3 regions of the Pradoshia sp. TA40_28 genome follow, and region 1 is predicted to be linked to each of the others. Evidence: predicted binding sites of a transcription regulator. Region 1 holds the regulator's gene; each other region holds the start of a gene.
The links. The regulator CtsR, encoded in region 1, represses protease genes until heat stress. The targets are predictions, from matches to a motif close to ATGGTCAATAAAGGTCAAACA.
Positions count from the first base shown of each region.

Region 2: a site for CtsR is predicted at 2,641-2,661, ahead of clpP (ATP-dependent Clp endopeptidase proteolytic subunit ClpP). Genes of this name have one in related genera too.
Region 3: a site for CtsR is predicted at 3,239-3,259, ahead of AC58NB_RS08635 (ATP-dependent Clp protease ATP-binding subunit). Genes of this name have one in related genera too.

Region 1 covers NZ_JCATZO010000015.1:83-10,641, reverse strand. Annotated here, with positions in the region: gene ispF (2-C-methyl-D-erythritol 2,4-cyclodiphosphate synthase) at 1-310, opposite strand, end outside; gene ispD (2-C-methyl-D-erythritol 4-phosphate cytidylyltransferase) at 307-1,005, opposite strand; gene AC58NB_RS15670 (PIN/TRAM domain-containing protein) at 1,160-2,254, opposite strand; gene disA (DNA integrity scanning diadenylate cyclase DisA) at 2,432-3,502, opposite strand; gene radA (DNA repair protein RadA) at 3,508-4,887, opposite strand; gene clpC (ATP-dependent protease ATP-binding subunit ClpC) at 5,058-7,475, opposite strand; gene mcsB (protein-arginine kinase McsB) at 7,488-8,567, opposite strand; gene mcsA (protein-arginine kinase activator protein McsA) at 8,564-9,121, opposite strand; gene AC58NB_RS15640 (CtsR family transcriptional regulator) at 9,146-9,607, opposite strand; rRNA gene rrf (5S ribosomal RNA) at 9,858-9,974, opposite strand; tRNA gene AC58NB_RS15630 (tRNA-Ala) at 9,978-10,053, opposite strand; tRNA gene AC58NB_RS15625 (tRNA-Pro) at 10,066-10,142, opposite strand; tRNA gene AC58NB_RS15620 (tRNA-Arg) at 10,148-10,224, opposite strand; tRNA gene AC58NB_RS15615 (tRNA-Leu) at 10,234-10,319, opposite strand; tRNA gene AC58NB_RS15610 (tRNA-Gly) at 10,334-10,408, opposite strand; tRNA gene AC58NB_RS15605 (tRNA-Lys) at 10,487-10,559, opposite strand.
Region 2 covers NZ_JCATZO010000001.1:377,405-387,963, forward strand. Annotated here, with positions in the region: gene AC58NB_RS01710 (immune inhibitor A domain-containing protein) at 1-2, opposite strand, end outside; gene AC58NB_RS01715 (amino acid permease) at 170-1,594, opposite strand; gene clpP (ATP-dependent Clp endopeptidase proteolytic subunit ClpP) at 1,971-2,573, opposite strand; tRNA gene AC58NB_RS01725 (tRNA-Arg) at 2,887-2,958, shown strand; gene AC58NB_RS01730 (RNA polymerase factor sigma-54) at 3,179-3,295, shown strand; gene AC58NB_RS01735 (glutaredoxin family protein) at 3,347-3,586, shown strand; gene AC58NB_RS01740 (sugar-binding transcriptional regulator) at 3,731-4,762, shown strand; gene gap (type I glyceraldehyde-3-phosphate dehydrogenase) at 4,822-5,829, shown strand; gene AC58NB_RS01750 (phosphoglycerate kinase) at 5,998-7,182, shown strand; gene tpiA (triose-phosphate isomerase) at 7,219-7,977, shown strand; gene gpmI (2,3-bisphosphoglycerate-independent phosphoglycerate mutase) at 7,974-9,509, shown strand; gene eno (phosphopyruvate hydratase) at 9,567-10,559, shown strand, end outside.
Region 3 covers NZ_JCATZO010000005.1:170,506-181,064, forward strand. Annotated here, with positions in the region: gene AC58NB_RS08630 (potassium/proton antiporter) at 1-881, shown strand, start outside; gene AC58NB_RS08635 (ATP-dependent Clp protease ATP-binding subunit) at 975-3,140, opposite strand; gene ppdK (pyruvate, phosphate dikinase) at 3,344-6,007, opposite strand; gene AC58NB_RS08645 (pyruvate, water dikinase regulatory protein) at 6,007-6,825, opposite strand; gene AC58NB_RS08650 (alkaline phosphatase family protein) at 7,131-8,456, shown strand; gene AC58NB_RS08655 (MFS transporter) at 8,460-9,734, shown strand; gene AC58NB_RS08660 (exodeoxyribonuclease III) at 9,906-10,559, opposite strand, start outside.

The DNA of each region.
Region 1 (10,559 bases):
GCCGCTCTGCAATGATTGTACAATCAATATTACCAAGCTTATACCCCTTTTGTTTTACTAACTTCCAAACGTGGGCTAAAAGCTTTTTCGAATCAGCATCTTTAAACGATGGGTCTGTATCTGGGAAGTGCTTCCCGATGTCACCCTCTGCCACGGCCCCTAAACACGCATCTGCTACGGTATGGAGCAAAACATCTGCATCAGAATGTCCAAGTAACCCCTTTTCATGGGGAATGGTAATACCCCCAATAATTAATGGGCGTCCTTCTACTAATTGATGTACATCAAATCCCTGTCCTATTCTAATCATAGTGAACTCCTTTTTTTGATTTTCTCCAGTATGGCTTCAGCGAAATATAAATCCTCTGGTGTAGTGATTTTGATATTATCGTAATTTCCTTCAGTAATGGCTACCCTTTTTCCGATTTGCTCAACAAGACTCGCGTCATCTGTCCCGAGATATTCCGCTGCCACTGCCGCTTCATGCGCTTCCTTTAAAAGGGACACACGAAAAGCTTGCGGGGTTTGAATCGCCCACAAGCTTGATCGATCAATTGTTTTCTCAACAAGATTGTCTTTAGCCTGTTTAATCGTATCCTTAACAGGTACTGCCAATACGCTTCCTCCGTATCGCTTCGCATCAGCTATTAATTTTTTTATTATAGAATGGTTAATAAACGGTCTTGCTCCATCATGCACAAGAACAATATCTGTCTTTCCGCTTAAGAGATCCAATCCGTTATGGACGCTGTATTGTCTCTCACTGCCACCACTCGTTAATATGACAGGAATCGGAAGTGATAACGTATGAATCAGTTTATCGAATTCCTCTTTTTCCGCTGGATTGATTGGCAAAATAATTTGCTTACAATGCTTATCTGTACCAAACACACTCAAGGTATGAGCTATGATTGGCTTGTTCTTCAATTCAATCCATAGCTTATTCTTATTTGCCTGCATTCTCTTTCCTTGCCCTGCAGCAGGGATAATCACTTCATAATCCATTGTATACTCCTATAATATCAATTACATCTCGTTTCGTCCGTCACACATTGGCTGTACAAATTGCCATTGGCGCTTCTTTTATAAACTTGTAAGTGCGTCATTAAAGAATGTTGCATTCCTACTGTCAAAAAGCATTTTTAACTCGTAATTCTTTTTATAGCGCTTTTTCTATCAATTTGGGTTTTGCAAATATCATCCGTCCGGCAGAGGTTTGTAATACGGAAGTAACGATTACCTGAATCTTTTTGCCAATATAATTTCTGCCTTCCTCTACAACGATCATCGTTCCATCATCAAGATACGCAACGCCCTGATTTTGTTCTTTACCATCTTTTATAACCTGTACGTGCATTTCTTCGCCTGGAATGACAACTGGCTTGACTGCATTGGCTAGTTCATTAATATTTAGTACCTGTACATTTTGAAATTCACATACTTTATTTAAATTAAAATCATTGGTTACAACAATTCCGTCTAATAATTTAGCTAACTTAACCAATTTACTATCTACTTCCGGTGTGTCTTCGAAGTCACCTTCATACATTTCAACTTCAATTGGAAGCTCTTTTTGAATTCTATTAAGAATATCCAAACCTCTTCGTCCTCTTGTTCTCTTCAATGCATCGGAAGAATCGGCAATATGCTGAAGTTCACCAAGAACAAATTGCGGAATTACAATCGGTCCTTCTAAAAATCCAGTTTTACAAATATCTGCAATACGTCCATCGATAATTACACTTGTATCGAGAACTTTTCTTTTTATATTTGGGTGAGGTGTCTCTGTATCGCTATCTGGACCTGCACCTTTTTTCTTTGTTTTAACTGAAGTTGTCACAAGGCTGGTTAACTCATCTCGCTTTTTAAAACCTACCTGAAAGCCTAAATAACCAAAAATCAATGTCAATAGAATTGGAGCCACTGTGTTAATGATTGGCACCTGAATTGAATTCAGCGGAAGACCAATTAGGAATGCCATTAGAAGTCCAAGCAAAAGCCCCATACTTCCAAATATGATATCAGTGATGGGAGCAATAATTAACTGTTCTTCCACCCATTTAACAAAATGTACTACATGATCAACCATCCAGAAAGTAATGATATAAAAAATAATTGCACCTGCGAGACCAGTAAAGATGGTATTAGTAATAAATGAATTATCAGTTATTAATGAAAATAGATCTGGTAATACGATTATTCCTATAGCTCCTCCTACAATTAAGAAACACAGTTGTATAATTCTTTTTAACATTCTTTCACCTCCCATTAAATATTATAAACGAGGACTTTCAAGCATTAATAGTTTTTAGCGATTAATTAATTTGCTGTAAAGAAGTTGTAATTGCCCTGTAACAAAATTTGGTCATCTTATTTCCTATTATACCCTTGTTATGCGTCAGATAAATGTCAGAACTGGCAGAAATTCATTTTATAAGCTTTGATGACCAATTTCTCTTTTTATATGTCTAAGCCCTTGGTGGATTTTTTTCGCTCTTACCTCTCCAATACCCTCTACTTCATCTAAATCCTCTACGCTTGCATTTAACAAGTTAGATAACTTCCCAAACCTCTTAACCAAATTATGAATTATGCTGAATGGCAATCTTGGGATCTTATGAAGCGCCCGATAGCCACAGGGAGATACAATTTGTTCTATTGGTACAAAGCCTGTGTATCCAAGGGTTTTCATAATGGCTGTATCCTCTACAGACTCTGAATAGGATAAATCAATAAATGATTGAAAAACCTCTTCGGGTTTTAGTCCTTCAGAATCGATAATATAGTCCTTTAATACAAGCATAACTTCCTGCTCTACCAGATGCAGCATTTCATGTAATTGCAAACGCAACAGCCTTCCTTCCACCCCTAATTCATTCATATAGGTCAGAAGCTCGGTTTTAATTCTCATCACCATTATAAGCCTCTGCATCACATAGAGAATATCCGCATATGTTACCATCTCTTCGAATTCCAGCTTACTTAAATTATTGATGCTTTCCTGTAAAACAGAGCGATATCTCTCAAGCGTTTGCATCGCTTGATTTGCTTTCGTCAATATAACCGATAATTCCCGCAGTACATATCGAAGATTACCTTGGTAGAGTGTAATAATATTTCTCCGTTGTGAAATGGCAATAACTAACGCCTTTGTCTCTTTGGCTATTCTCTCAGCCGTCCGGTGTCTCATCCCGGTTTCCATTGATGGTATCGTTTTGTCTGGGACGAGATGTGCATTGGCCAGCATGATGGTATCCACTTTCTCATTAAGAATAATGGCCCCGTCCATTTTTGCTAGTTCATATAAATAACTGGGGGAAAAAGGGCAGCCGATTTTAAAGCCTCCATCTACCAGGGTTTTGACTTTATCGTTGTAACCAACCACTATTAAACCGCCAGTATTCGCACGCAGAACATTATTAAGACCTTCCCTTAATGGTGTGCCCGGAGATACCAACTGAATAATTTGCGCCTTGGCTCTTTCCGCTGCCTTTTTGTCCATTAAACTTAACCCCCTAGTGCATATTTTAACGCTTCACTAACCGAACTTACTCCAATTACTTTGATTCCTGACGGTGGAGTCCATCCACCCAAATTATTAGCAGGGACTATAATTCGTTCAAAACCAAGTTTTTCTGCTTCTTTTACTCTTTGTTCAATACGGGATACCCTTCTTACTTCACCTGTTAATCCAACCTCTCCTACAATACAATCTGTTGCCCTTGTAGGTACATCTCTAAAACCTGAAGCTATACTAACAATAATAGCTAGATCTACAGCAGGCTCTCCAAGCTTTACACCACCCGTAACCTTCAGGTAGGCGTCTTGATTTTGAAGTAAGAGGCCGACTCTTTTCTCTAACACAGCCATCAATAAAGAGACTCGATTATGGTCAATTCCCGTTGACATCCTTCTTGGATTTGGAAAAATAGATGGGGATATAAGGGCTTGTATCTCTACCAATATAGGTCTTGTTCCTTCCATAGAGGCTACGACAGTTGAACCCGCTGCCCCCTGGGAGCGCTCTTCAAGGAATATTTCAGAAGGGTTTAATACTTCTTCCAGTCCCTCTTCCTTCATCTCAAATATGCCCATCTCATTTGTAGATCCAAATCTATTTTTAACTGCCCTTAATATTCGATATGTATGATGGCGTTCCCCTTCAAAGTAGAGCACCGTATCCACCATATGTTCCAACAATCTGGGACCGGCAATATTCCCCTCTTTTGTTACATGGCCTACAATAAAAATCGCAATTCCTTTTGTCTTAGCCAATCTCATCAATTCAGCCGTACATTCCCGAACTTGTGATACACTACCTGGAGCAGAAGTTACATCTGGATGAAATACCGTTTGAATAGAGTCTATGATCACAAAATTAGGATTCAATTCATTGATAGCATGTTCAATCATCCCCATATCCGTCTCGGAATAGACATAGAGATGTTCTGAAGACACTCCAAGCCTGACAGCTCTCAATTTTGTTTGCTTAACTGATTCCTCACCAGATATGTACAAGACATCATGATTATTATTCGCCAATTGTGATGAAACTTGCAGTAATAAAGTGGATTTCCCAATACCCGGATCTCCACCTATCAATAAAAGGGATCCTGGGACAATCCCCCCACCAAGCACTCGATTGAGTTCATTCGAGTCTGTCAATACGCGTGGTTCCTGTTCCGTACCTATAGAAGTAATAGAGGTCGGTTTTGTCATCGCCTGGTCTGAATGGGTAAAGGCTGTACGTCTTTGATTTTTATTAGCTGTTATTTCAACTTCTTCTGTCATAGTGTTCCACTCATTACAACCAGGGCATTTCCCCATCCATTTTGCAGATTCATATCCGCAACTTTGACAGATAAATTTTGTTTTCTTCTTTGCCATATTCCTATTAATCCTCTCCTGGAGAATAAATTATACTCTACTTTTATTTACTCTTTTATTTTACGGATTATATCGTCTTTCTTATTCTAATTATTTGTCATTATCATGTTTTTTATAGCTACCTGCAAGGAAAGGGCACAACCCTATGGCAGTGCCCTCTTCCGATATTGTTACTTACCAGCTATTACTTGATCCTCTGTAATGGCTTTAAACTCTCCATCAACCACATCGATTACTATTTTCTTACCTTTTTCAATCTTTCCTCTCAACAGCTCTTCTGATAAGAAATCTTCAACATGTTTTTGGATAGATCTTCTCAAAGGACGTGCTCCATAATCGGGATCATAGCCTTCCTCTACAATTTTTCCTTTCGCCGCTTCAGTCAGTTCAAGAATAATATCCTGCTCAGCCAAGCGTTTAATCAATTGGTCACCCAGCAATGTTACAATTGATTTCAAATGTTCTTTTTCCAAGGAATGGAATACAATGATTTCATCAATTCTATTAAGGAATTCAGGACGGAAGGCACGTTTCAATTCTTCCATTACCTGGCCTTGGTCCTGCATATTGAATCCAACATATCTGTTCTTCTTCAAACTATGTGCTCCAACATTGGAAGTCAAAATCAGAATAGTGTTTCGGAAGTCAACTGTCCTTCCTTTTGAGTCTGTCAAACGGCCATCTTCCAACACTTGTAGCAAGATATTAAAGACATCTGGATGTGCCTTTTCAATTTCGTCAAGAAGCACAACGGAATATGGCTTACGACGAACTTTTTCTGTCAATTGCCCGCCTTCTTCATAACCGACATATCCTGGAGGGGATCCAACAAGGCGTGAAGTTGAATGTTTCTCCATATATTCAGACATATCAATCCTGATCATGGCATCCTCATCGCCAAACATAGATTCGGCCAGCGCTCTTGCTAACTCTGTTTTACCAACCCCAGTAGGCCCAAGGAAGATAAAGGACCCGATTGGACGTTTAGGATCTTTCAGACCTGCTCTTGCTCTACGCACAGCCTTAGAAATGGCTTTAACTGCCTCTTCTTGGCCAATTACACGGTTATGGAGAATTTCCTCCATGTTCAAAAGTTTATCAGACTCAGTTTGTGCAAGTTTCGTAACCGGAATACCAGTCCAGCTGGATACAACATGCGCTATATCCTCTACTGTCACTTCGCTGTTTTCTTTTCCTTGCTTTTCTTTCCAATCTCGTTTTGTATTCTCAAGTTCTTCGCGCAATTTTTGTTCGATATCTCGTAATGATGCAGCTTTTTCAAATTCCTGGCTTTGAACAGCCGCATCTTTCTCTTTGCGCGCCTCTTCCAAACGAACTTCAAGCTCTTTTAAATTTGGCGGAGTTGTATAGGAACGAAGTCTTACCTTAGAACCAGATTCATCAATTAAATCAATCGCCTTATCCGGCAAGAATCGATCAGCAATATACCTGTCGGAAAGCTTAACTGCCGCATCAATTGCTTCGTCTGTAATGGAAACTCTGTGATGGGCTTCATAGCGATCGCGTAAACCTTTAAGTATTTGAATGGATTCCTCAATCGTTGGCTCATCCACCTGAATTGGTTGGAAGCGTCTTTCAAGAGCGGCATCTTTTTCAATATATTTTCGATACTCATCAAGTGTAGTAGCACCTATACATTGTAATTCCCCTCTTGCCAAGGATGGTTTCAGAATATTTGAAGCATCAATTGCCCCTTCTGCTCCCCCTGCACCAATTAATGTATGAAGCTCATCAATAAACAGGATTACATTGCCGGCAGCACGAATTTCATCCATTACTTTTTTAAGACGATCTTCAAATTCGCCTCGATACTTTGTTCCAGCAACCACGGTACCCATATCGAGCGTCATAACTCTTTTATCACGAAGGATTTCAGGAACCTCATTATTTACAATCTGTTGAGCAAGCCCTTCAGCAATCGCTGTTTTACCTACTCCCGGTTCACCGATAAGCACAGGGTTGTTTTTAGTACGGCGGCTTAAAACCTCAATGACCCGTTGTATTTCTTTGCCACGCCCTATGACGGGATCCAGACTTCCTTCTCTGGCAATCGCAGTCAGATCACGAGCAAGGCTATCTAAAGTAGGGGTACTTGCTGCAGAAGATGAGCCCCCCTGATGAATACCTGCTTCATTACTTCCCAACAGTTGCAATACCTGTTGCCTTGCTTTATTAAGGCTTACACCCAGGTTATTCAGAACACGGGCTGCTACACCTTCACCTTCACGGATTAATCCTAATAAAACATGCTCAGTACCCACATAGGAATGTCCCAGCTTTCTTGCTTCATCCATAGACAATTCAATTACTTTTTTTGCACGAGGAGTATAATGAATTGTTTGTACAGTCTCAGACCCTTTACCTATCAGGTTTTCAACCTCTTCCTGAATTTTTTCAGGACTTAACCCAAGAGCATAGAGAGCTTTAGCAGCAATCCCGTCACCTTCTCTTACTAAACCAAGCAGGATATGTTCAGTGCCAATATTATTATGTCCAAGTCTAATTGCCTCTTCCTGGGCAAGTGCCAATACTTTTTGAGCTCTTTCCGTAAATCGACCAAACATCATTATATGTTCCTCCTATTCTTCTTGTGCTTTATCTTCCATCCTCAGTCTTTCTCTGATTAAAGTAGCCCTTCGAATATCTCTATTTTTTGGATTCAACTCTCCTCCTGCATAACGCTGAAGGAATCCAGGCTGTGTAACAATCATTAATTCATTTAATATATGTTTTGTTATGTTCGGGATGTACCCTAAATCAATGCCTAATCTGACATCAGATAAACATTTTGCCGCCTCTTTGGACTCAATAATTCTTGCATGAGAGAGTATACCAAGTGAACGGAAAACCCTATCTTCCAATTGTATGTTTGATGATTGTACTAATGTGTCCCTTGCCGCTTTTTCCTGCATAATAATCTGACCAACTACACTGGTCAAATCATCAACGATGTCTTCCTCGGTCTTTCCGAGCGTCATTTGATTAGAAATTTGAAATATATTTCCCAGTGCCTCACTGCCCTCACCATAAATACCGCGGACAACCAACCCCAATTGATTAATAGCTGATACAACCCTATCTATCTGTCTTGTTAAAACAATTCCCGGTAAATGCACCATAACCGAAGCTCTTAATCCTGTCCCGACATTCGTCGGACAGCTTGTTAAGTATCCAACTTTCTCATCGAATGCATAATCCAATTCACTTTCCACCCAATCATCAATGCGGCTTGCTACTTCGAGAGCTTCGGCAATTTGCAAACCGGGGAATAAGCATTGAATCCGTATATGATCTTCTTCATTGATCATTATGCTTACTTCCTCATTTTCTGATATAAGGCAGGCTCCAACATCTTTATGTTTTGCCAACAGAGGGCTTATTAAGTGCTTCTCTACCAGCACTTGTTTATCTAATGGCTGTAGATTTTCCATTTTTACCATTTCAAGATGTCCTAAACCTGAAAGATACTGACCACTAATACGATCTTCTACTTTTTTTAGCAATCTTTTAGCATCTTCCTGTGAAAAAACGGTTGGAAATGCAATGTCTTTCACATTTCTGGCTAATCGGACCCTAGAGCTTAAAACTATATCACTTTCTGGTCCTTCCTGGTTCATCCATGAGCTGATTGCATGTTCCATAAAGTGTTCAATGGTCATCTATGCTCGCCCCCTTCTTGAGAGGCTTCTATTTCTTTCTCCAGTAACCTAATCTGATCACGGATTTCCGCTGCCTTTTCAAATTCCTCTGCCTCTACATGGCCATTAATTTTAGCCTTCAGCTCATTAATTCGTTTTCTTATATGTAAAGTTCCGCCAGCTCTTTTAGGGATTTTTCCATTATGATGAACATTACCACCATGAAGTTTTTTTAAGACTGATTCTAAATATGGAGTAAATGTCTTATAACATTCCGAACATCCAAACCTTCCGATGTTAACAAATTCACGATAGGTTAATCCACAATTGGGACATGTCAATTGATCTTCATTACTAAAAGATGATTTTGAATTAGCCGATTTCATACTTAATCCCATATTTAATAATCCAGCTAATAGATTATTGAATGATATATTGCCACTATCATGAAGCATAAAGAAATCACCTTTTTCTTCAGCGCAATATTCACAAAGGTTTACTTCTGTTTGTTTGCCGTTGATGATTTTGCTTACCTTCATCGTAGCTGGTCTTTCATTACATTCCTGACAAAGCATGATTCTCACCCTCTCCATAACAAATCACTTATATCTTAATGTCATAAACATGGCTTTTAATATCCTTGCGCGCAGTTCATCTCTTTCAGGCAAATCATAATGAAGGACAGAGCGGTCCATTACACTCATCATTATTTTTGCTTCTCGTACAGAGATAATTTCTTCCTCAACTAATCGTGCAATTAAATCTTCTGAATTACTTTGAGAAATACGCTGCCCAACCAAATTACTGATTTGTTCTATTAAATGTGCTCTATCATGAGATTGTACCCGCATTATACGAATGTAACCTCCGCCACCCCGTTTACTTTCTACGAGATAACCTCTTTCAATTGTAAAACGTGTATTGATGACATAATTAATTTGAGAGGGGACGCATTGAAATTTATCAGCAATTTCACTTCTTTTTATCTCAACTAATTCTTTCTCGCTTAAATCTAGAACGCTCTTTAAATAATTTTCAATAATATCGGAAATGTTTTTCATAAAGGCTCCCCCTCTCAGCGCTTTGACTTTGACTATATTTGACTATAATTATACAAAAGCATCCTCAATTTGGCAATCTTTATACTTTAACCTAACTTATTATATGTATAGGGTATGTCCTCTTTTATCAAATAACCAATACTTCAATTCTACCCAAATTTCCTTTTTTAAAACCCTTAAAATCCCTGATAATTGGGGGATATTCCCTGAAAAAACAAAAAAACCAGTTCAATTTGAACTGGTTTTGGCTGCCCGGCAACGTCCTACTCTCACAGGGACTCGCGTCCCAACTACCATCGGCGCTGAAGAGCTTAACTTCCGTGTTCGGAATGGGAACGGGTGTGGCCTCTTCGCCATCATTACCGGACTATGGTGGAGCCTAGCGGGATCGAACCGCTGACCTCCTGCGTGCAAAGCAGGCGCTCTCCCAGCTGAGCTAAGGCCCCATATTTTTCAAATGGTCGGGAAGACAGGATTCGAACCTGCGACCCCTTGGTCCCAAACCAAGTGCTCTACCAAGCTGAGCTACTTCCCGATAAATGGCGCGCCCGAGAGGAGTCGAACCCCTAACCTTTTGATCCGTAGTCAAACGCTCTATCCAATTGAGCTACGGGCGCATATAAGAGTGCCGAGGGCCGGTCTCGAACCGGCACGGTAGTCACCTACCGCAGGATTTTAAGTCCTGTGCGTCTGCCAATTCCGCCACCCCGGCATATAACTTGGCATTGGAGCGGAAGACGGGATTCGAACCCGCGACCCCCACCTTGGCAAGGTGATGTTCTACCACTGAACTACTTCCGCAAAATATAAGCAAACCAGTGAATGGAACTTATGCCAACGAGGTTATGTTCCTGCTCACTCGCTTCTATATAAAAAAAATGAGCCATGAAGGACTCGAACCTTCGACCCTCTGATTAAAAGTCAGATGCTCTACCGACTGAGCTAATGGCTC
Region 2 (10,559 bases), on a different contig from region 1:
AAATGGTTTCCTCCTCATAATTTTAGTTAACATTCTATATATTCTGAATATTTTATAAAAAACCTCTTTAATAATTAAAAATGGTAGAATAGAAGGAGGTTGGGGAAAGGGAAGTGGGTAATTTGGCATAAAAAAACCACCCTTTTGAAAGAGTGGCTTCGTCTTATGATTATCTATCTTCTGTCAAACTTCTAGCTAATTCTTTTGGTTTCTTGTTTTTCATCAGGATTGGATAGAGAACAAGTCCAAGGACAAATAATCCGATTCCGAGAGAGAAAGTTTTCAAATCTGCTGTACCAGTTTTAATAACCCATATTGTATAAACAAGAGCCAAAGTAGAAATGATGCCATCTACAATCCGAGATCTTTTCATCCCAATGTAGGTTTCCCCGGTGAAAATTAATTTTAGTTGATAAACTACACTAACAAAATACGGGATCAGATACGCTAATGTAGCAACGACCATTGCAAAATCGTAGGCTTCCATAATTGTCCCTGATATAGTGGAAAATAGAAAGAATTGAGTTAAAAGATTCGTAATTGTCAATGAGTTGACTGGGCTTCCCTTTTTATTGGTTTTACCGAAAAAGGCTGGGAATAGATTCGATTTAGCAGCCTGATAGGGAACTTCAGAGCTAACTACAATCCATCCGACCGTTGAACCAAATAATGAAATCAATGCTAGGAAACCTAGGATATAAGCGCCACTTGAACCAATTGCCGCCTGAAGAGCATCAACAAGTGGTTTTTGTGATTGTAGCAATTCTTCTTGTGATAGTGCCCCCATTGTTAACAGTGTTATACCAATATAAATGGCAATAGCGATAATCAGGCCAGTAATGGTTGCTTTTTTAACATCCGCCTGAGACTTTGCCCGATTCGATAACATAACAGCTGCTTCAACTCCGATAAAGGCCCAAAGAGTGGCAATGGCTGCATTATTGATTTGTCCACCTAATGAATAGGACGTGCCGGAAGCATCTATAAAATCTTTACCGTTCATCAAATTAGCAGAATCGAAGATAAATATTGTTACGACAATAAAGAGGGCAAATCCGAGTACTTTTGCGATGGTTGCCATCAAATTCATTTTTCCTGCACTATCGAAGCTTTTGCATAAAATAAAGTGAATTCCCCATAGCATAACTGTACAAACAGCAAAATTTAAAAATTTGCCTAGTTCCAGATCAAAATTGCCGCTTGAAAATAGGATGTACTGGCTCTGCATGATTGGGAAGAAAGTAGATAAATATCCGGCGAAAGAAATGATAACTGATGCCGTGGCAGCCCAGTTAGCAGCCCAATACCCCCAGGCAATACTGTAACCAGCAATTTTACCTTTCTTAGGTGAGCTAAACATAGCTTGTGCATAGCTTTGTGGTCCTGTTTTTAATTCGGGTTTTCTTACAGCCAAGTTTCCAAATACAAGAGCAATCATTAAGACCCCTGCTCCTGTTAAGATCCATGCCATAGTGGCTCCAATAGGACTTGAAACACCAGCCAGGTTCGCCGGCAGCATAAATATTCCTCCACCGACCATGTTGCCTACTACAAACATGGTTAAGATCCAAAATCCCCATTTTTTATTATTCATGATGAATGACTCCTTTGTTTTCAAGATAGGATAAACCATGCAAACCGTTGAAAAAACAGGATCCTGTTATAAACCTATACCCAATTTATCTATATTGTATGAAGGGTAGCTAATCGGTTGCTGGTCATGCATACACAGTTCGGATCACCTATATAAGCTCTTATCTAATTAATTTAATGACATTATCTTAACATCAAACCTTTACTTTGGTAAAGTGATAAACAATTAGAGAACTAAAATAAATACACGACTTTGAATGGAAATAAAAGGGTGAAAGAATTCGTTTCTCTTCATAGACAAAGAAAAAGTATGATAGCTAATCTTTTAGGGCAAATAAAAAAGCTGCCGATTAGATCGACAGCTCTTCGGGTTATGATTATTTTTTGTTTTCTTCAGTTACATTGCGAGTGATGATTTTATCAACTAAACCATACTCAAGGGCACGCTCAGCTGTCATAAAGTTATCACGCTCTGTATCGCGGGCGATGGTTTCAAGATCTTGGCCAGTACGTTCAGCTAAGATTTTATTTAAGCGTTCACGCATAAAGAGAATGCGTTTTGCAGCAATTTCAATCTCAGTTGCTTGTCCTTGTGCTCCACCAAGAGGTTGGTGAATCATGACTTCGCTGTTTGGTAAGGCAAAACGTTTACCTTTTTCACCTGCTGCAAGAAGGAAGGCGCCCATGGATGCAGCCATTCCGATACAAATAGTTGAAACTTTTGGCTTGATGTATTGCATTGTATCGTAGATTGCCATACCTGCTGTAATACTTCCACCTGGGCTGTTGATATAAAGATAAATATCTTTCTCAGGATTTTCAGTTTCAAGGAATAATAATTGAGCAACGATGGAGTTTGCAACATTGTCGTCAATAGCACTTCCAAGCATAATGATACGATCCTTTAACAAACGGGAATAAATGTCGTATGCGCGCTCCCCACGATTTGTTTGTTCAATAACTGTAGGAATTAAATTCATTTATTTCTCCTCCTTATATGTAAAAAAAATAATTAACACATTTAGCTTTGACTTTATCATACACTTTATGGTCAATAAAGGTCAAACAAAAGACGCTTACATTTACTATATGTTTTTTCGCCATGGCTGATGTCTCATTTATAGGGGTTAAGGACACAGTTTGAATGAAGAACAGCAGTTGATTGATTTATGTATAGAAGTAAAATAATCCCTGATATCCATCTTACCCAACATAAAGGCTTGTAAACCTAAGGAATAGTTCTTGCAAAAAGACTTTCCCTTCCTTATAATATAAATTTGTAGGCTAACATTTGCCCTCGTAGTTTAATGGATAGAACATAAGATTCCGGTTCTTACGATGGGGGTTCGATTCCCTCCGAGGGCGTATATAATTACTAGATAAGAAGTCCCTATGCTCGAGAAGAAGTCAGCATAGGGACTTTTTTTATTGTTTAACTCAAATCTGCTGTTGTTTCTTCAATAATTTGCAAAAACCCCTCTTTTTTCTTGCTCTGAGACTTTCTGTTTACTACTATTAATATAAGTGGATTGTAGAGTTTTTTGAAGGTGGGATACGACAAATAAAAGCAGAGCAGGATCAGTCTATTGCAAAGCAGCTGCTACAATCTTTTGGGATATTTATCTCAAGAAGGACAATCGCAATATATCTCAATCAGCTTCCTATTCCGTCCTCCTCAAAACGAAAACGTTATGAGCTTTAGTGAATAAATTAATTTAATAGGTAGATACTAGAAGGAGCAGGGGGAAGAAAAGTGAGTGTACCAATCATTCATTTCTATACAAAAAAGAATTGCCCGTTATGTGAAGAGGCAAAGGATCTTTTAAAGCTCCTGCAGAGAGAAATAACGTTTACTCTTCTGGAAGTCGATATCTATTCCAATGATAAGTTATTGGAACAATATGGGCTTATGATCCCTGTAGTCGAGATAAATGGTCAAGTTATTCAATACGGTCATGTAAATCTAGATGAGATTCGTTGCTATTTAACGTGATGTTCACATTTACATTCTTGCAACTATTCGAAACTCCTGATAGAATGGAATTACATCAGGAGCTATTTTTTTACATAATCAGGGACACCAAATGTCTCGCTAGGACATAAAATGACCAATGTATATTAAAGGAGTTTGAAGGGTATGGATGGAATGCTCCATTTACAGAAGAAATTAATTCCGGATATATTTGAGGTCATGCAAAAAAGATACAACATCCTAAGGACTATTCGCACCTTACAACCGGTTGGCAGACGCAGTTTATCGCTGACGCTAAACATCACAGAGCGTACTTTGCGCAGCGAGGTAGAATTTTTGAAAGATCAAAAACTTATCCTTATTGCAAGCTCAGGAATGACGGTTACAAAAGAAGGTGAAGAGATTCTGGATCATCTTGGTGGTGTAATAAGGCAATTATCGGGTATAGATGATATGGAGCGCCTTTTACAGGAAAAGCTTAATTTAGAGAAAATCATCATCGTTAACGGTGATAGCGATCACTCCCCGTGGGTTATAGATGAACTTGGACGTGCAGGTGCATCGCGTATGAAAAGTCTTCTAACGGGTAAAAATATCATTGCTGTGACAGGTGGAACAACAATGGCTGCAATAGGCAGAATGTTGCCGAGTGTATCCGAACTTCCTAATGTGGATGATATTTTGTTTGTACCAGCGAGAGGTGGTCTTGGTAAAGGTGTGCAGTATCAAGCCAACACAGTATGTGAACAAATGGCTGAAAAGATGCATTCACGATATCGTGTCCTGTATGTACCGGACAATCTTAGCGAAACAGCGTACAATACGCTAACCAGTGAACCTGCTATACATGAAGTATTGGAACTGTTGGAATCAGCCAATATTGTTCTTCATGGTATAGGAGAGGCCAAAACAATGGCCGAAAGAAGGAAATCATCCGATGATAGTCTCCAGGAATTAACAAATAAAAAAGCAATTGGAGAAGCATTTGGATATTATTACGATGAAAATGGCAACATAATACAGAAAGTCCATACAATCGGCCTTCAATTAGATGATCTGGTTAATGCGGAACATGTTATCGCGGTTGCCGGAGGAGCCTCAAAAGCAAAGGCGATAAAAGCCTATATTAAAATGGCACCTAAAAAACCGATTTTAATTACGGATGAAGGTGCAGCAATTCAGTTACTTAAGGGATAACACCCTTTTGAATATAATTTAAAATCTATTTCTAAGATTCCAAAAGGAGGAACCTTCTAATGGCAGTAAAATTAGGTATTAATGGTTTTGGTAGAATTGGACGTATCGTATTCCGTGCGGCGTTAAATAATCCGGAAGTAGAAGTTGTAGCAGTTAACGATTTAACTGATGCAAAAATGCTTGCGCATCTTTTAAAATATGATTCAGTTCATGGAACTTTAGATCAAGATGTAACAGTTGACGGAGACTACTTAGTAGTTGCTGGACAACGTGTAAAAGTTCTTGCTGAAAGAGATCCAGCTCAACTTGGTTGGGGAGATCTTGGAGTAGATATCGTTGTAGAATCTACTGGACGTTTCACTAAACGCGCAGATGCTGCAAAACACCTTGAAGCTGGCGCTAAAAAAGTTATCATTTCTGCACCTGCATCTGATGAAGATATCACAATCGTTATGGGTGTTAACGAAGATAAATATGACGCAGCTAACCATGATGTAATTTCTAATGCATCTTGTACTACAAACTGCTTGGCTCCATTTGCAAAAGTATTGAACGATAACTTCGGTATCAAACGCGGAATGATGACTACAATTCATTCTTACACAAATGACCAACAAATCTTAGACTTGCCACACAAAGACTACCGTCGTGCTCGTGCTGCTGCTGAAAGCATGATCCCTACAACTACTGGTGCTGCTAAAGCTGTTGCTCTAGTATTACCTGAATTGAAAGGTAAATTGAACGGTATGGCTATGCGTGTGCCAACTCCAAACGTTTCTGTTGTTGACCTTGTTGCTGAATTAGAAAAAGAAGCAACTGCAGAAGAAATCAATGCAGCATTGAAAGCAGCTGCTGAAGGTGAATTAAAAGGAATTCTTGAGTACAGCGAACTTCCATTAGTATCTCGTGACTACAATGGAACTACTCAATCTTCTACTATTGATGCTCTTTCTACAATGGTTATGGAAGGCAACATGGTTAAAGTACTTTCTTGGTACGATAACGAAACTGGTTACTCCAACCGTGTAGTTGATCTTGCAGCTTACATTGCTAAAAAAGGTCTTTAATTCTTTAGTAGTGAGAAACTGATTTTAACGGTATAATGAATGTGTTTCAGGGGGAGAGGGGAAGATTCCCCTTTCCTCTTGTTTTTATTTTAACGGCAATTAATCAGAGTTTGGGCAGACCTGATTAAGTCTTTAGCTGGTCCCTTATTTTAAAGGAGGTTCATTTAAGTGAACAAAAAATCGATTAAAGACATTGATGTACAAGGAAAAAAAGTATTTTGCCGCGTTGACTTCAACGTACCAATGCAAGATGGCAAAGTAACAGATGACACAAGAATTCGTGCAGCTTTACCGACAATTCAACTCCTAGTTGAAAAAGGCGCAAAAGTAATTCTTGCGAGCCATTTGGGCCGTCCTAAAGGTGCAGTAAAAGAAGAGTTACGCTTAACTCCAGTTGCTGCACGTTTAAGCGAATTGCTAGGCAAAGATGTTAAGAAAACAGACGAAGCATACGGAGAAGCAGTACAAGCTGAAATCGGGCAGATGAAAGATGGCGATGTACTTCTTCTAGAAAACGTACGTTTCTATCCTGGTGAAGAAAAGAACGATGCAGAATTAGCAAAAGCATTTGCTGATCTTGCAGATGTATACGTTAATGATGCATTCGGTGCAGCTCACCGTGCACATGCTTCCACAGAAGGAATCGCGAAACATATTCCTGCTGTAGCTGGTTTGCTAATGGAAAAAGAATTAGAAGTGCTTGGAAAAGCTCTTTCTAATCCGGAACGTCCATTCACAGCGATCATTGGCGGAGCTAAAGTAAAAGATAAAATAGGTGTAATCGATAATCTTCTTGATAAAGTGGACAACCTAATCATTGGCGGTGGACTTGCTTATACGTTCATCAAAGCTAAAGGTAATGAAATTGGCCAATCTTTATTAGAAGAAGATAAGATTGAATTAGCTAAGTCCTTCATGGATAAAGCAAAAGAAAAAGGTGTTAATTTCTTAATGCCGGTGGATGCGGTAATTGCAAAGGAATTCTCACCTGATACAGAATCTAAAGTCGTTGATATTGATGCGATCCCAGCTGATTGGCAAGCGCTTGATATCGGTCCGAAAACAGCCAAATTATACGAAGACACTATTAAAAATTCCAAACTCGTGATCTGGAATGGACCAATGGGTGTATTCGAATTTGATAAATTTGCGGGCGGTACAAAAGCAGTAGCTGAAGCACTTGCAAATGCGGAGAATACATATTCCGTAATTGGTGGCGGAGATTCAGCTGCAGCGGTTGAAAAATTCAACTTAGCAGATAAAATGAGTCACATCTCTACTGGCGGCGGTGCTTCCTTAGAGTTCATGGAAGGTAAAGAACTTCCAGGTGTTGTAGCTTTAAACGATAAGTAAAAACATTATACGGACACATATAGGAGGATGAGGAAAATGCGTAAACCAATTATCGCAGGAAACTGGAAGATGAATAAAACGGTTAGCGAAGCTTTACAATTCGTAGAGGAAGTTAAAGGTTCCATTCCTTCTCCAGAAAAAGTGGATGCGGTTGTGTGTTCTTCTCCACTATTTCTAGAATCACTTGTGAAAGCAACAACAGGAACTGACCTTAAGGTCGGTGGGCAAAATATGCACTTTAAGGAAAGTGGCGCATTTACGGGCGAAGTAAGTCCGGAAGCACTTTCAGATTTAGGGGTAGAATATGTTATCATTGGACATTCCGAACGTCGTGAAATGTTCAATGAAACAGATGAATCAGTTAACCAGAAAACATTAGCTGCTTTTAAACACAATTTGATCCCTATCGTGTGTTGTGGGGAAACATTGGAGCAGCGTGAAGCTGGTGAAACGAAAGCTTTTGTAGCTGATCAAATTAATAAGGCATTTCAGGGCCTTACTGAAGAACAAGCTAAGAAAACAGTTATTGCTTATGAACCAATCTGGGCAATTGGTACAGGTAAATCTTCCACAGCAGCTGATGCTGATGAAGTTTGCGGTCACATCCGTCAAACAATCGCTGAAAGCTTTTCTACAGACGTGGCAGAGGCAATTCGGATTCAATATGGCGGTTCTGTTAAACCTGAAAACATCAAAGAATATCTTTCCGAAGATAATATCGATGGTGCTTTAGTTGGCGGAGCAAGCCTTGAACCAACTTCTTTCTTAGGACTATTGGAGGCTGTTTCTAAATGAGTAAGAAACCAGTGGCATTAATCATTCTCGATGGATTTGGATCCCGGGAAGTAATACAGGGAAACGCAGTGGCACAGGCTAAAAAGCCTAACTTTGACCGTTACTGGGCAGAGTATCCACATAATTTCCTGACAGCGAGTGGCTTAGCAGTTGGTTTGCCGGAAGGACAAATGGGTAACTCAGAAGTTGGCCATTTAAATATCGGTGCAGGCCGAATTGTTTATCAAAGCTTAACTCGTGTGAATCTTGCCATTCGTGAAGGTGAATTCGAAAAGAATGAAACTTTCTTAGGCGCGATTCAGCATGCGAAAGAAAATAATAAGGCTCTTCACTTGATGGGATTATTATCTGATGGTGGAGTACACAGCCATATTCAGCATTTGTTTGCTTTACTTCGCTTATGTGCAAAAGAAAACTTTACAAATGTTTATGTGCACGGCATTTTAGATGGACGTGATGTTGGTCCTCAAACTGCTGAAAAATACATTCAACAAACTGAAAATGTATTTAAAGAGCTAGGTTTCGGCCAGTTCGCGACTATCTCAGGACGTTATTACTCCATGGACCGCGATAAACGCTGGGACCGTGTGGAAAAAACGTATCGTTCTATGACTTATGGTGATGGACCTGTCTATTCTTCCGCTATGGAAGTAGTAGAGGATTCCTACCGTAATGGGATTTTTGATGAATTCATTCTACCATCTGTTATTACGAAAGGTGATGGACAACCAATAGCGAAAATTGAAGAAAATGATTCTGTTATTTTCTATAATTTCCGTCCTGACCGTGCCATCCAAATATCGAACGTATTTACAAATGATGATTTCCGTGGTTTTGACAGAGGCCCAGGCTTCCCTAAGAATTTGTATTTCGTTTGCTTGACTCACTTTAGTGAAACGGTTAAAGGATATGTTGCATTTAAACCAACAAATCTGGATAACACAATTGGTGAAGTCTTATCACAAAATAACTTAAATCAGCTTCGTATTGCTGAAACTGAGAAATATCCACATGTTACATTCTTTATGAGTGGTGGACGTGAATCTGAATTCCCAGGCGAAAAACGTATTTTGATTAATTCTCCAAAGGTTGCCACGTATGACCTTAAACCTGAAATGAGCGCTTATGAAGTGACTGAAGCCCTTATGAAGGAATTGGATGAAGATAATCATCATGCGATCATCCTTAACTTTGCTAACCCTGATATGGTGGGGCACTCCGGAATGCTAGAACCTACAATCAAAGCAATTGAGACTGTGGATGAATGCCTTGGAAAAATCGTCGATAAGATCCTATCTATGGGAGGTAAAGCCATCATTACAGCTGACCATGGTAATGCTGATGAGGTGGTTACTCCATTGGGAGATCCGATGACGGCTCATACAACAAACCCTGTTCCGGTGATTGTCACAGATAAAGAGGTAGACCTTCGTGACGGCGGAATTCTGGGTGACTTGGCTCCAACTATGCTTGATCTATTGCATGTAGAGCAACCGAAAGAAATGACAGGAAAATCTTTAATTAAAAAGTAAGTTGTACAAACTATACAATGTGCACGATAATTTACAATTAAAAGGAGAGAAAATTTAATGCCAATTATCATTGATGTATACGCACGTGAAGTTTTAGACTCCCGTGGTAACCCAACAGTTGAAGTAGAAATCGAAACAGAATCTGGCGCATTTGGTCGCGCTATGGTACCAAGTGGTGCTTCCACTGGTGAATACGAAGCAGTAGAACTTCGTGATGGCGATAAAGATCGTTACCTTGGAAAAGGTGTTCAAAAAGCAGTAGATAACGTAAACAATATCATTGCTGAACAAATTATCGGTATGCATGTTCTTGATCAAGCTGGAATCGATAAAGCGATGATCGATCTTGATGGTACTGAAAACAAAGGAAAATTAGGCGCTAACGCTATTCTTGGTGTATCCATGGCTGCTGCTATCGCTGCTGCTGATTACCTAAACATTCCTTTATACCGTTACCTTGGCGGATTCAACACGAAACAGCTTCCAACTCCAATGATGAACATCATCAACGGTGGTTCTCACGCTGACAACAATGTTGATTTCCAAGAATTCATGATCATGCCTGTTGGAGCTCCTACTTTCAAAGAAGCTATCCGTATGGGTGCTGAAGTATTCCACAGCTTGAAAAAAGTTCTACACGACAAAGGCTTAAACACTGCTGTAGGTGACGAAGGTGGATTCGCTCCAAACCTTGGTTCTAACCGTGAAGCTCTTGAAGTAATCATCGAAGCAATCACTAAAGCTGGCTACGAAGCTGGTAAAGATATCTATCTTGCAATGGACGTAGCTTCTTCTGAGTTCTTCAACAAAGAAACGAAGAAATACGATCTAGCAGGCGAAGGACGCAATGGTCTTTCTTCTGAAGAAATGGTTAACTTCTATGAAGAATTAATCAACGAATTCCCAATCATCTCTATTGAAGATGGTTTAGATGAAAACGACTGGGAAGGCCACAAATTGTTAACTGAGCGCATTGGCGATCGTGTACAACTTGTTGGTGATGACTTGTTCGTTACAAACACTAAAAAGCTTGCTGAAGGTATCGAAAAA
Region 3 (10,559 bases), on a different contig from region 1:
CAGTACTTAATCGAATCAACTTAGAATCAACGGGTCTCTATCCTGTTTTTGCGGTAACTTTTGCCTTATTGACTTATGGAATTACGGCTCATCTAAACGGAAGTGGATTACTCGCCGTCTATGTAATGGCAATCATTATCGGAAACTCAGAAGTTGCTTATGAAAAAGCAACCCAATTCTTCGCTGAAGGACTTGCCTGGGTGATGCAAATCTTAATGTTCATTATATTAGGCTTATTAGTCAATTCAGATGATTTATTTACTTTTGAAATCATTTTTAAAGGCCTCTTGCTTTCCGCAATTTTAATTCTGATTGCGAGGCCGGCAGCTGTATTTCTATCTACTATTAAAATGAATTTCAAATTTAAAGAGAAAGTATTTTTATCCTGGGCTGGCTTAAAAGGATCCGTACCAATTGTCCTTGCTACATTTCCCCTGCTAGCTAATATCGGGGATAGTCATTTAATCTTTAATGTAGTCTTTTTCATTGTATTAACGAGCTGTTTAATACAAGGAGCCTCTATTTCTTTTGTCGCAGATAAACTTGGATTAGCTGGTCCTGCTAGTGAAACCCCTATGCATTCACTCGAAATTGTCTCACTCGGTAAAGCCAATGCTGAAATGGTCGAATATCAAATGAAGCCAGGTGCCTTATTGATTGGAAAAACATTAAATGAAATACCATTCCCGGACAATACTTTAGTTAATGCTATCATTCGAGATGACAAATTGGTTACTCCTACAGGAGATACCATTATAGAAGAAGGAGATTTCCTTTATGTATTGACACCAAAAACGAAAAAGCGGAGTGTAAAACAATTACTGCAAAAGAAGCATAATCAGAAGAAACAAGATGCAAACTCCACGAATGTAGAACTATAAAGTCTACTAATTGACGTAATTAAATGATACAGATTGATAAATTCTGAATTACGTACAAAAAGCCTCCTACCACTTTGGCAGGAGGCTTCTTTATTAAACAGTCATTACTTTAATCTGATTGTCCATAACTTCTGCTTTAAATGTCTTTTTATCTGGGTGATCGAACACACAATCTGCTATTCCATCCTCAAGTTGTTCCTGTATGACCCTTCTTAAAGGACGTGCACCAAAGGCAGGATTATATCCCAGCTCAGCCAGCTTCTCTTTTACTTCATCTGTAACAGTCAGTTCTAAACCTTCATGATCAAGCATTTCATATAACTCAGCAAGCATAATATCTACAATCTCAAATAAGTTTTCTTTCGTTAATGATTTAAACTCAATGATACTATCGAAACGGTTTAAGAATTCAGGCTTGAAGTAGCTACCTAGAGATTGAAGAATGGAAACTTCCTCCTCTACTCCTCCTGCACCAAAGCCCACTTTCTTAACTTTCTCACCGACTCCTGCATTACTTGTCATGATAATAACGGTGTCTTTAAAATTGACTGTGCGCCCCTGACTATCCGTTAAACGTCCATCTTCAAGGATTTGCAAGAACATATGCATAACATCCGGATGAGCTTTTTCAATTTCATCGAGTAGAATAATGGAATATGGTTTACGACGAACCTTCTCCGTTAATTGACCAGCTTCTTCATGTCCAACATATCCTGGAGGTGAACCAATTAATTTGGACACACTGTGTTTCTCCATATATTCACTCATATCTAAACGAATCATGGAATCTTTTGTGCCAAACAATTCTTCTGCCAGTGCTTTGGATAGCTCAGTCTTCCCAACACCAGTCGGGCCGACAAATAAGAATGAACCAATTGGACGATTTTTAGCTTTTAAGCCGGCACGGCTACGACGAACAGCTTTAGCCACTTTTTTAACGGCTTCATCCTGGCCGATTACTTTGTTGGTAAGCTCCTCTTGAAGCTTATTCATACGAACGGCTTCATCCTCTTGCAATTTACCGACTGGGATACCTGTTTTTTGTTCAATGATGTGCTGAATATCATGAACAGTTACTTTCGGTTTCTCACCAGTACCTGTTTTTAGCATGTTCTCCAGTTTTTCTTCTTCATCACGAAGTTTTGCTGCCTGTTCATATGCTTCTGCTTTTAGGGCCTGTTCTTTTTCTTTATAAATTTGTGTTAATCTTTCTTTTATTGCTTCTTCACCGTGATTTTCAATAGTCAGGTTCAATCTTGCCCCGGCCTCATCCATTAAATCAATGGCTTTATCCGGCAAGAAACGATCCTGAATATAACGGTGTGAAAGTTCAACTGCCGCTTCCAATACCTCATCACTATATTCAACAGAATGGTAGGATTCATATCGATCCTTTAATCCTTTTAGGATTTCCAAAGCTTGCTCAGTAGTTGGTTCATTTACCATCACCGGTTGGAAACGTCTTTCCAGAGCTCCATCTTTTTCGATTTGGCGATATTCGTTTAACGTTGTCGCACCCACTAATTGTAGTTCTCCACGGGCAAGAGCCGGTTTCAGAATATTCCCCGCATCCATAGACCCCTCGGCGGAGCCTGCTCCTACAAGCTGGTGAATTTCATCAATAAATAAGATAACATTTTTTCTCGCCTGCAATTCACCAATAAGCTGCTTCATACGTTCTTCAAATTGACCGCGGATACCCGTATTGGATACTAAAGAAGCTACATCAAGAAGATAGACTTCTTTATCTTTCAGTTTAAGCGGCACATTGCCTTCTCCAATTCTAAGGGCAAGTCCTTCGGCAATCGCTGTTTTACCAACACCAGGCTCACCAATCAGGACTGGGTTGTTTTTAGTACGTCTATTTAAAATCTCAATCACACGTTTTACTTCTTCTTCACGTCCGATAACTGGATCAATTAAACCAGCTCTTGCATTATGAGTTAAGTTACGGCCATATTGATCAAGTAATCCTCCGCCATGAGACTGCTGTGTCTGTGTTTTGACTTGTTTTTGATTAGTCGGATCCATTGAGCCTGGCATTCCTGACATAAATGAATCTCCATTGTTTTGTTTAAAAAATGAATCAAGTGAAAAAGGACTGAATGAATTGAAATTCATTCCACTCATTTGAGCTCCTAATTTATTGCGTTCTTCTTTATAGCATGAAGAGCACAAATGATGATTTTCCTGATGTCCATTCACCCTTACTTGCATCTGAACAGTTGCTTGGTTTTGATGGCATTTCTCACATAACATATGTGACTCCTCCTTTATTTTATCCAAGTTAAGTTTTCTAAATTCAATTTAAAATTGGTCAATTTGACTTTGACTATCTTTGACCTTAATACTATTATACTCTGACCTTTTTTGACTTTCAACTATTTTATACCCATTTGTCTATTTTTTATTCCATAAAATAAGGAAGCGGCATTTTAACCGCTTCCTTGATTGAAACCTTTTTAATTTGTAACCGCTTCTTTTACCTCATCATATCGTAAGGTTGCCTGGGCAGCTGCCAGCCTTGCCAATGGAACACGATATGGCGAACAGCTTACATAATCCAAACCGACTTTATAACAGAAGTCAATTGATATTTTTTCTCCACCATGCTCTCCGCAGATACCTGTTTTCAAATCCGGTTTTGTTTGTCGACCTAATTTTACGCCCATTTCAACCAGCTTTCCTACCCCATCCTGGTCAAGGACGGCAAAAGGATTTTCTGGTAGAACTTTATCTTCTATATACGTTTGTAAAAACTTCCCTTCTGCATCGTCCCGGCTGTATCCAAACGTTGTTTGGGTTAGATCATTGGTACCAAACGAAAAGAAATCAGCTTCTTCGGCAATTTGATCAGCTGTAAGGGCAGCCCTTGGGATTTCAATCATGGTGCCAATTGTGTACGTGAATGTTTTATTCGTTTCTTCCTCTACCTGAACCGCAGTATCAATCACCAGTTGACGCATTTGTTTTAACTCATTCACATGGCCAACAAGCGGGATCATGATTTCAGGTTTAACCGGGATACCTCGGTCCATTAAGTTAGCTATTGCATAAAAAATGGCTTTTGCCTGCATTCCGTATATTTCAGGATGAATCATTCCTAAACGGCAGCCGCGGTGTCCTAGCATCGGGTTGAACTCATCCAGTTGTCGAACTTTTTTTAACAATTGCTCTTTTTCAACTAACTCCTTGGAATCAGGATCTGTGATTTGAAGCTTTGTCACATCAATCAGTAATTCTTCTTTATCTGGTAAAAATTCATGCAGTGGCGGATCTAACAAGCGAATGGTTACCGGATTTCCTTGCATAGCCTCAAAAATCCCTTCAAAATCTCCTTGTTGCATTGGTAACAAATGCTCTAATGCCTTATTTCTTTCACTGATTGATTCAGCAAGAATCATTTGTTGAACAAATGGAACACGTTTAGCATCCATGAACATATGCTCAGTTCTGCATAAGCCTATCCCGCCAGCTCCAAATTCAAGAGCCTTTCTTGCATCTTCGGGATTATCTGCATTTGCACGCACTCCAAGTTTTCGTGCTTCGTCTGCCCATGATAATAACGTACGAAATTCATCCGATAATTCCGGATCAATCATCGGAATTTCTCCGAGCATAATTTCGCCGGTAGAACCATCTATTGTAATTGTTTCACGATGTTTAACAATTGTTTCACCAACACTGAATTGCTGCACTTTCAGATCAATCTTTAAAGGCTCACAGCCGCATATACACGGTTTCCCCATCCCTCTGGCAACCACTGCAGCATGGCTGGTCATTCCGCCGCGGCTTGTGACAATTCCCTGAGAAGCGACAATTCCATGGATATCATCAGGTGTTGTTTCAGGTCGAACCAAAATAACTTTTTGCCCATCATTTGCTAAGCTTTCCGCTTCGTTGGCATCAAAAACAACCTGACCTGTAGCAGCTCCCGGTGATGCCGGAAGACCTTTAGCCAAATGATTTCGTTCATACATGTCATCTATTCGAGAATGAAGCAGTTGATCTAATTGCTCTGGATCCACTCTCAACAACGCTGTCTTCTTATCAATAATTTGTTCATGCACCATTTCTACCGCAATTCTGATCGCTGCTTGTGCTGTCCGTTTACCGGATCTTGTTTGAAGGATATATAATTGGCTTCTTTCCACCGTAAACTCTATATCTTGCATATCCAAATAGTGTTTTTCAAGTTGCTTGCATGTATTCACAAATTGTTCATAAACTTCGGGCATTTCTCTTGCTAAAGTATGTATAGGCTGTGGAGTTCTGATTCCAGCAACAACATCTTCTCCCTGGGCATTAATTAAATATTCCCCGTATAAAACATGCTCTCCAGTTGAAGGGTTTCTTGTAAAGGCAACTCCGGTACCGGAATCTTCACCCATATTGCCAAAAACCATGCTTTGAATATTAACAGCCGTTCCTAAATGTCCTGGAATTTTATTAAGACGTCTGTACACTTTTGCACGCTGATTATTCCAGGAATCAAATACCGCTTTTACAGCTAAAAACAATTGCTCACGCGGGTCTTCAGGAAAACTTTGCTTCGTATGCTTCTTAACTATATTTTTATAACCTTCTATAACGGTCATCCAGTCCTCGGCTGTTAATTCAGGATCATTTTGATATCCCTTTTGTTCACGTACATCCTCAAGCAATTGCTCAAAATAAAATCCGTCCACTCCCAAAACAACATCGCTGAACATTTGGATGAAGCGGCGATAGGAGTCATACGCAAAACGTGGATTTCCTGTTAACTCAGCCATACCAATAACTGTTTGATCATTCATTCCAAGATTTAAAACAGTATCCATCATACCCGGCATTGAAAAAACGGATCCTGATCTGACAGAAACTAAGAGTGGATTGCTTGGATCGCCAAGTTTTTTACCAGTATTCTGTTCAAGGCTATGGAGCGCCTCGAGAATTTGTTGTTCCATCTCTTCAGTAATTTGTTTTTCATGTTCATAGTAAGAGTTACATGCTTCAGTGCTAATGGTGAATCCAAAAGGTACTGGGAGGCCAATATTCGTCATTTCAGCTAAATTGGCACCCTTTCCACCCAGTAATTCCTTCATATTACTATTTCCCTCATTAAAAAGATAAACGTATTTAGTCATCACGCATAGCTCCTCTCACCTTTTAAAATATCCAGAATAATACTCGCAGTTTCTTCAATAGCTTTATTGGAAACATTTATGATTGGACAGCCGACTCTTTTCATAATCTTTTCAGCATAATCCAATTCCTCTAATATCCGCTCGTAACTGGCATAGGTAGACTGAGAGGTTAACCCGAGCGATTTTAATCTTTCTTTTCGAATAGCGTTTAACTGATCTGGTGTAATAATCAGACCGACACATTTACTTCTCTTAATTTTAAATAACTCATCAGGCGGTGAAACTTCCGGAACTAACGGCACATTTGCGACCTTATATCCTTTATGCGCTAAATACATGGATAATGGTGTTTTTGAAGTTCTTGATACTCCTATTAACACAATATCTGCATTTAAAAGACCTCTTGGATCTTTGCCATCATCGTACTTGACGGCAAATTCAACAGCTTCCACTTTTCGGAAATAGTCCTCATCCAATTGTCTTGTTAGACCCGATCGATGGGTGGCCTGTTTATGGAATTTTTCTTCAAATGCATTTAATAAAGGAGATAACAGATCAACGGCTACCACATTCACCTCTTTAGCTCGTAAATCCAAATACTCTTTTAATGCAGGAATCACAAGTGTGTAAGCAATAATGGAAGAATGTTGTTTTGCCAAATTGATAATCTCATCAATATCTTCTTCACTTTTAACATATGAATTTCTTCTAATTTCTACTTGTCCTCCATTAAACTGTGTAGCAACCGCTTTTACTACAAATTCTGCTGTTTCTCCAACAGAGTCAGAAATGACATATACGATTTCCATGGTATCCATCGGCCCACTCCTTCTATAATCCAATTAATGATGTAAATTATAAAATTATCTAATCAATAACTTTTCGTTCCTCTTCCACTAAATACCCATCTTTTGGATTATAACAATTTAATAGTATCACCAATTATGTAAAAATAAAACAATTATGCCATACTTTTTATTAAATAGTATATCACAATTAATTTCCCTTCTACTATTCAGTGAATAATTTACATATATCTTAATTTTAAGTAAAATTTTAAAAATAATCTATACAATTCACTCCATAATAGTACAATAAAGTTAAAGGAGAAATGGAGGTATCTATGAACGTCTCAACAAAACGGATGATTGTGATATCCTTTGATTGCTTATCTGCATTAGATTTACCAAAATTAAAAACCCTTTCCCATTTTAGTCAAATACTAAAGTCAGGCTCTTATGCACCTCATGTCAAAACCATTTACCCATCATTAACCTACCCTTGTCATACATCCATCATCACAGGTAATTACCCAAAAAGACACAGAATTATAAACAATACACATCTGCAGCCAGGTTGGAAGTCCCCTGATTGGTATTGGTATAGATCCTCTATTGAAGGAACGACCCTTTATGATCAGGCCAAAAAGGCTAACCTAACAACAGCTTCCCTGTTATGGCCTGTCACTGGCCGCGCAGACATAGATTACAATCTGCCTGAAATCTTTCCAAACAGGGTCTGGCAAACTCAAATACTTGTATCCCTTTTCAGCGGCACCCCTGCCTATCAATGGAAGTTGAATAGGAAGTTCGGCCATCTCAGACAAGGATTAAGCCAACCACATTTGGATAACTTTGTACTGGTCTCGGCTTTAGAAACGATTAAATCAATGCAACCAAATTTACTGCTCATCCATTTCACTGATTTGGATTCAAAAAGACATGACCATGGATTTTACTCCAGAGAAGCAGAAGATGCACTAACCAGGCACAATAATCGTCTTGGTCAAATTATAAACACATTAAAAGTGAATCATCTTTATGAAGAAACGACACTAATTCTATTGGGGGATCACAGCGCATTAGACGAGAATAAAGCGATCAAGCTTAATACTTTGTTCAGACAAAAGAATCTGATCCATATTAACCGTAAAGGAAAATTAGTGAATTGGTCGGCTTATTGTAAATCCTGCGATGGATCGGCATATATTTACTTAAAAGCAAAAAAAGACAAAGTTACTTATGAACGGGTGCGGTCACTATTATTTAAATTAATGGAGAACGAGGACAACGGAATAGAACAAATCTTGACTGGTTCCGAAGCAGAAGAAATGGGGGCTGATCCTAACTGCTCTTTTATGCTCGAAGCAAGTAAGGGTTTTTATTTCACGGAATCACATGAGGGCGCTTTTATCAAAGAAATAAGTGCGGAAGATACGAGGAGTGAACCGAAATATACATTGGCAACACATGGATATTCTCCTCAAAAGCCAGATTACACCACTATTTTTATAGCAGCCGGTAAAGGAATTCAAAGCGGACAGATTATAGCGGATATGAAGCTTGTTGACATCGGTCCTACATTAGCCAAATTAATGGGACTGAACTTGGGCGATACAGATGGAAAAGTGATTGAAGCATTTATTCAGTCTAATGAAAAAAGGAGGTAAGAAATGAGTTCACTGACAAAACAGGAAAAGAGTTGGGCTTTATATGACTGGGCTAATTCAGCTTATTCAATCGTGATTGTGACAGCTATCTTTCCTATTTATTTCAAAGCAGCTGCTAATGCGGCCGACATCTCGAGTGCCACTTCTACTGCTTATTGGGGATATGCTAATTCAATTGGGACTTTATTAATCTCTATTCTCGCTCCCTTGCTGGGAACGATTGCTGATTTTAAAGGCTATAAAAAACGCTTCTTTATCTTCTTTTTCTCTCTCGGTATTCTTTTTACACTCATGCTGGCAATCGTCCCCTTCAATCAATGGATCATTTTATTGGTTTGCTATATCATCACATCAATTGGGTTTGCTGGTGCCAATATTTTTTATGATGCTTTTTTGGTAGATGTGACAGATGACAAAAAGATGAGCAAGCTCTCTGCGCACGGATACGCATTAGGATATATCGGCAGTACCATTCCCTTTATTATTGGAATTGCCCTTACCCTACTTGCCCAGCAAAACATCATTCCTTTATCCATAACTGCAGCGATGCAAGCTGCTTTTATGATCACAGCCCTATGGTGGGGGCTATTCACCATTCCAATGCTAAAGAATGTCCAACAAACCTATTATATGGAGCGAGTATCAAATCCAGTCCGGATGAGCTTTAAACGTCTGTTTGCCACCTTAAAAAATATCCGGAGCTATCGTAACTTGTTTATTTTCTTAATCGCCTACTTTTTTTACATTGACGGTGTGCATACCATTATCACGATGTCGACTGCCTATGGATCTGATTTAGGTTTTAGCTCGTCTACCCTGTTAATTGTCTTGTTTGTTACGCAAGTCATTGCTGCTCCATTCTCGATTGTCTATGCCAGATTGGCAGCTAAATACAATGAAAAAATCATGATCTTGGTTGGGATTGCCATCTACACATTTATTTGTGTCTATGCTTATTTTATTACATCAGCACTTGATTTTTGGATATTAGCTATCCTGGTTGGTACCTCACAGGGCGGGATTCAAGCCTTAAGCCGCTCCTATTTTGCTAAATTGGTACCTAAAGAGTCCTCAAATGAGTTTTTTGGTTTTTATAATATTTTTGGAAAATTTGCAGCGATTACAGGTCCATTTTTAATGGGGATTACTACACAATTGACCGGAAATACAAATATGGGTGTGCTTAGTTTAGTAATCCTATTTATTATTGGCGGTCTCTTTATGCTTCGAGTACCAAATACTGCCCATCAGGCCCCTTCTGTTTCTGCTAAATTATAAATACTTTTATACGAAGCACGCATTCTTATCTATATCATTTATATACGAGTTTTACTTGGAGAAATAAGGATTAATTTATAAAAAAAGAAACACTTCCATCATTTTTGAAAGTGTTTCTTTCCTTACTGTAAAACCCTCTTCTGGCAGGTGCCTCAAGAAGATTACTTTTAATCAAATTGACAGTTCTAAAGAAATTGGACAATGATCGCTTCCCATAATCGATGTATGTATGTCCGCTTCGCTAATTAAATCTGCGATTGATTCGGAGACAATAAAGTAATCAATCCGCCAACCAATATTTCGTTCGCGCACTTTGCTCATATACGACCACCAGCTATACATCTCTGTTCGATCAGGATAGAGGTAACGGAAGGAATCTACAAATCCGCTATTTAATAAAGCTGTCATTTTACCTCTTTCCTCATCTGTAAAGCCAGAATTCCCTTTATTTGATTTAGGATTCCGCAAGTCAATCTCCGAGTGAGCGACGTTTAAATCCCCAGTTAAAATAACAGGTTTCTCTTTATTCAGCTCATGTAAATAGGCAGAAAGTAAATCTTCCCAAACCAAACGGTATCCAAGCCTTGCCAGGTCGCGCTGTGAATTTGGTGTATACACATTCACAATAAAAAATTGCTCAAATTCCAATGTGATGGCTCGGCCTTCCACATCATACTCATCATTCCCAATCCCGTATTTAACGGATAAAGGTTTTTGACGGGTAAAAATAGCCGTGCCTGAGTATCCTTTTTTAACTGCATAATTCCAGTATTGATGATAGCCCTCTAGTTCCAGATTAATCTGGCCCTCCTGCAGTTTAGTTTC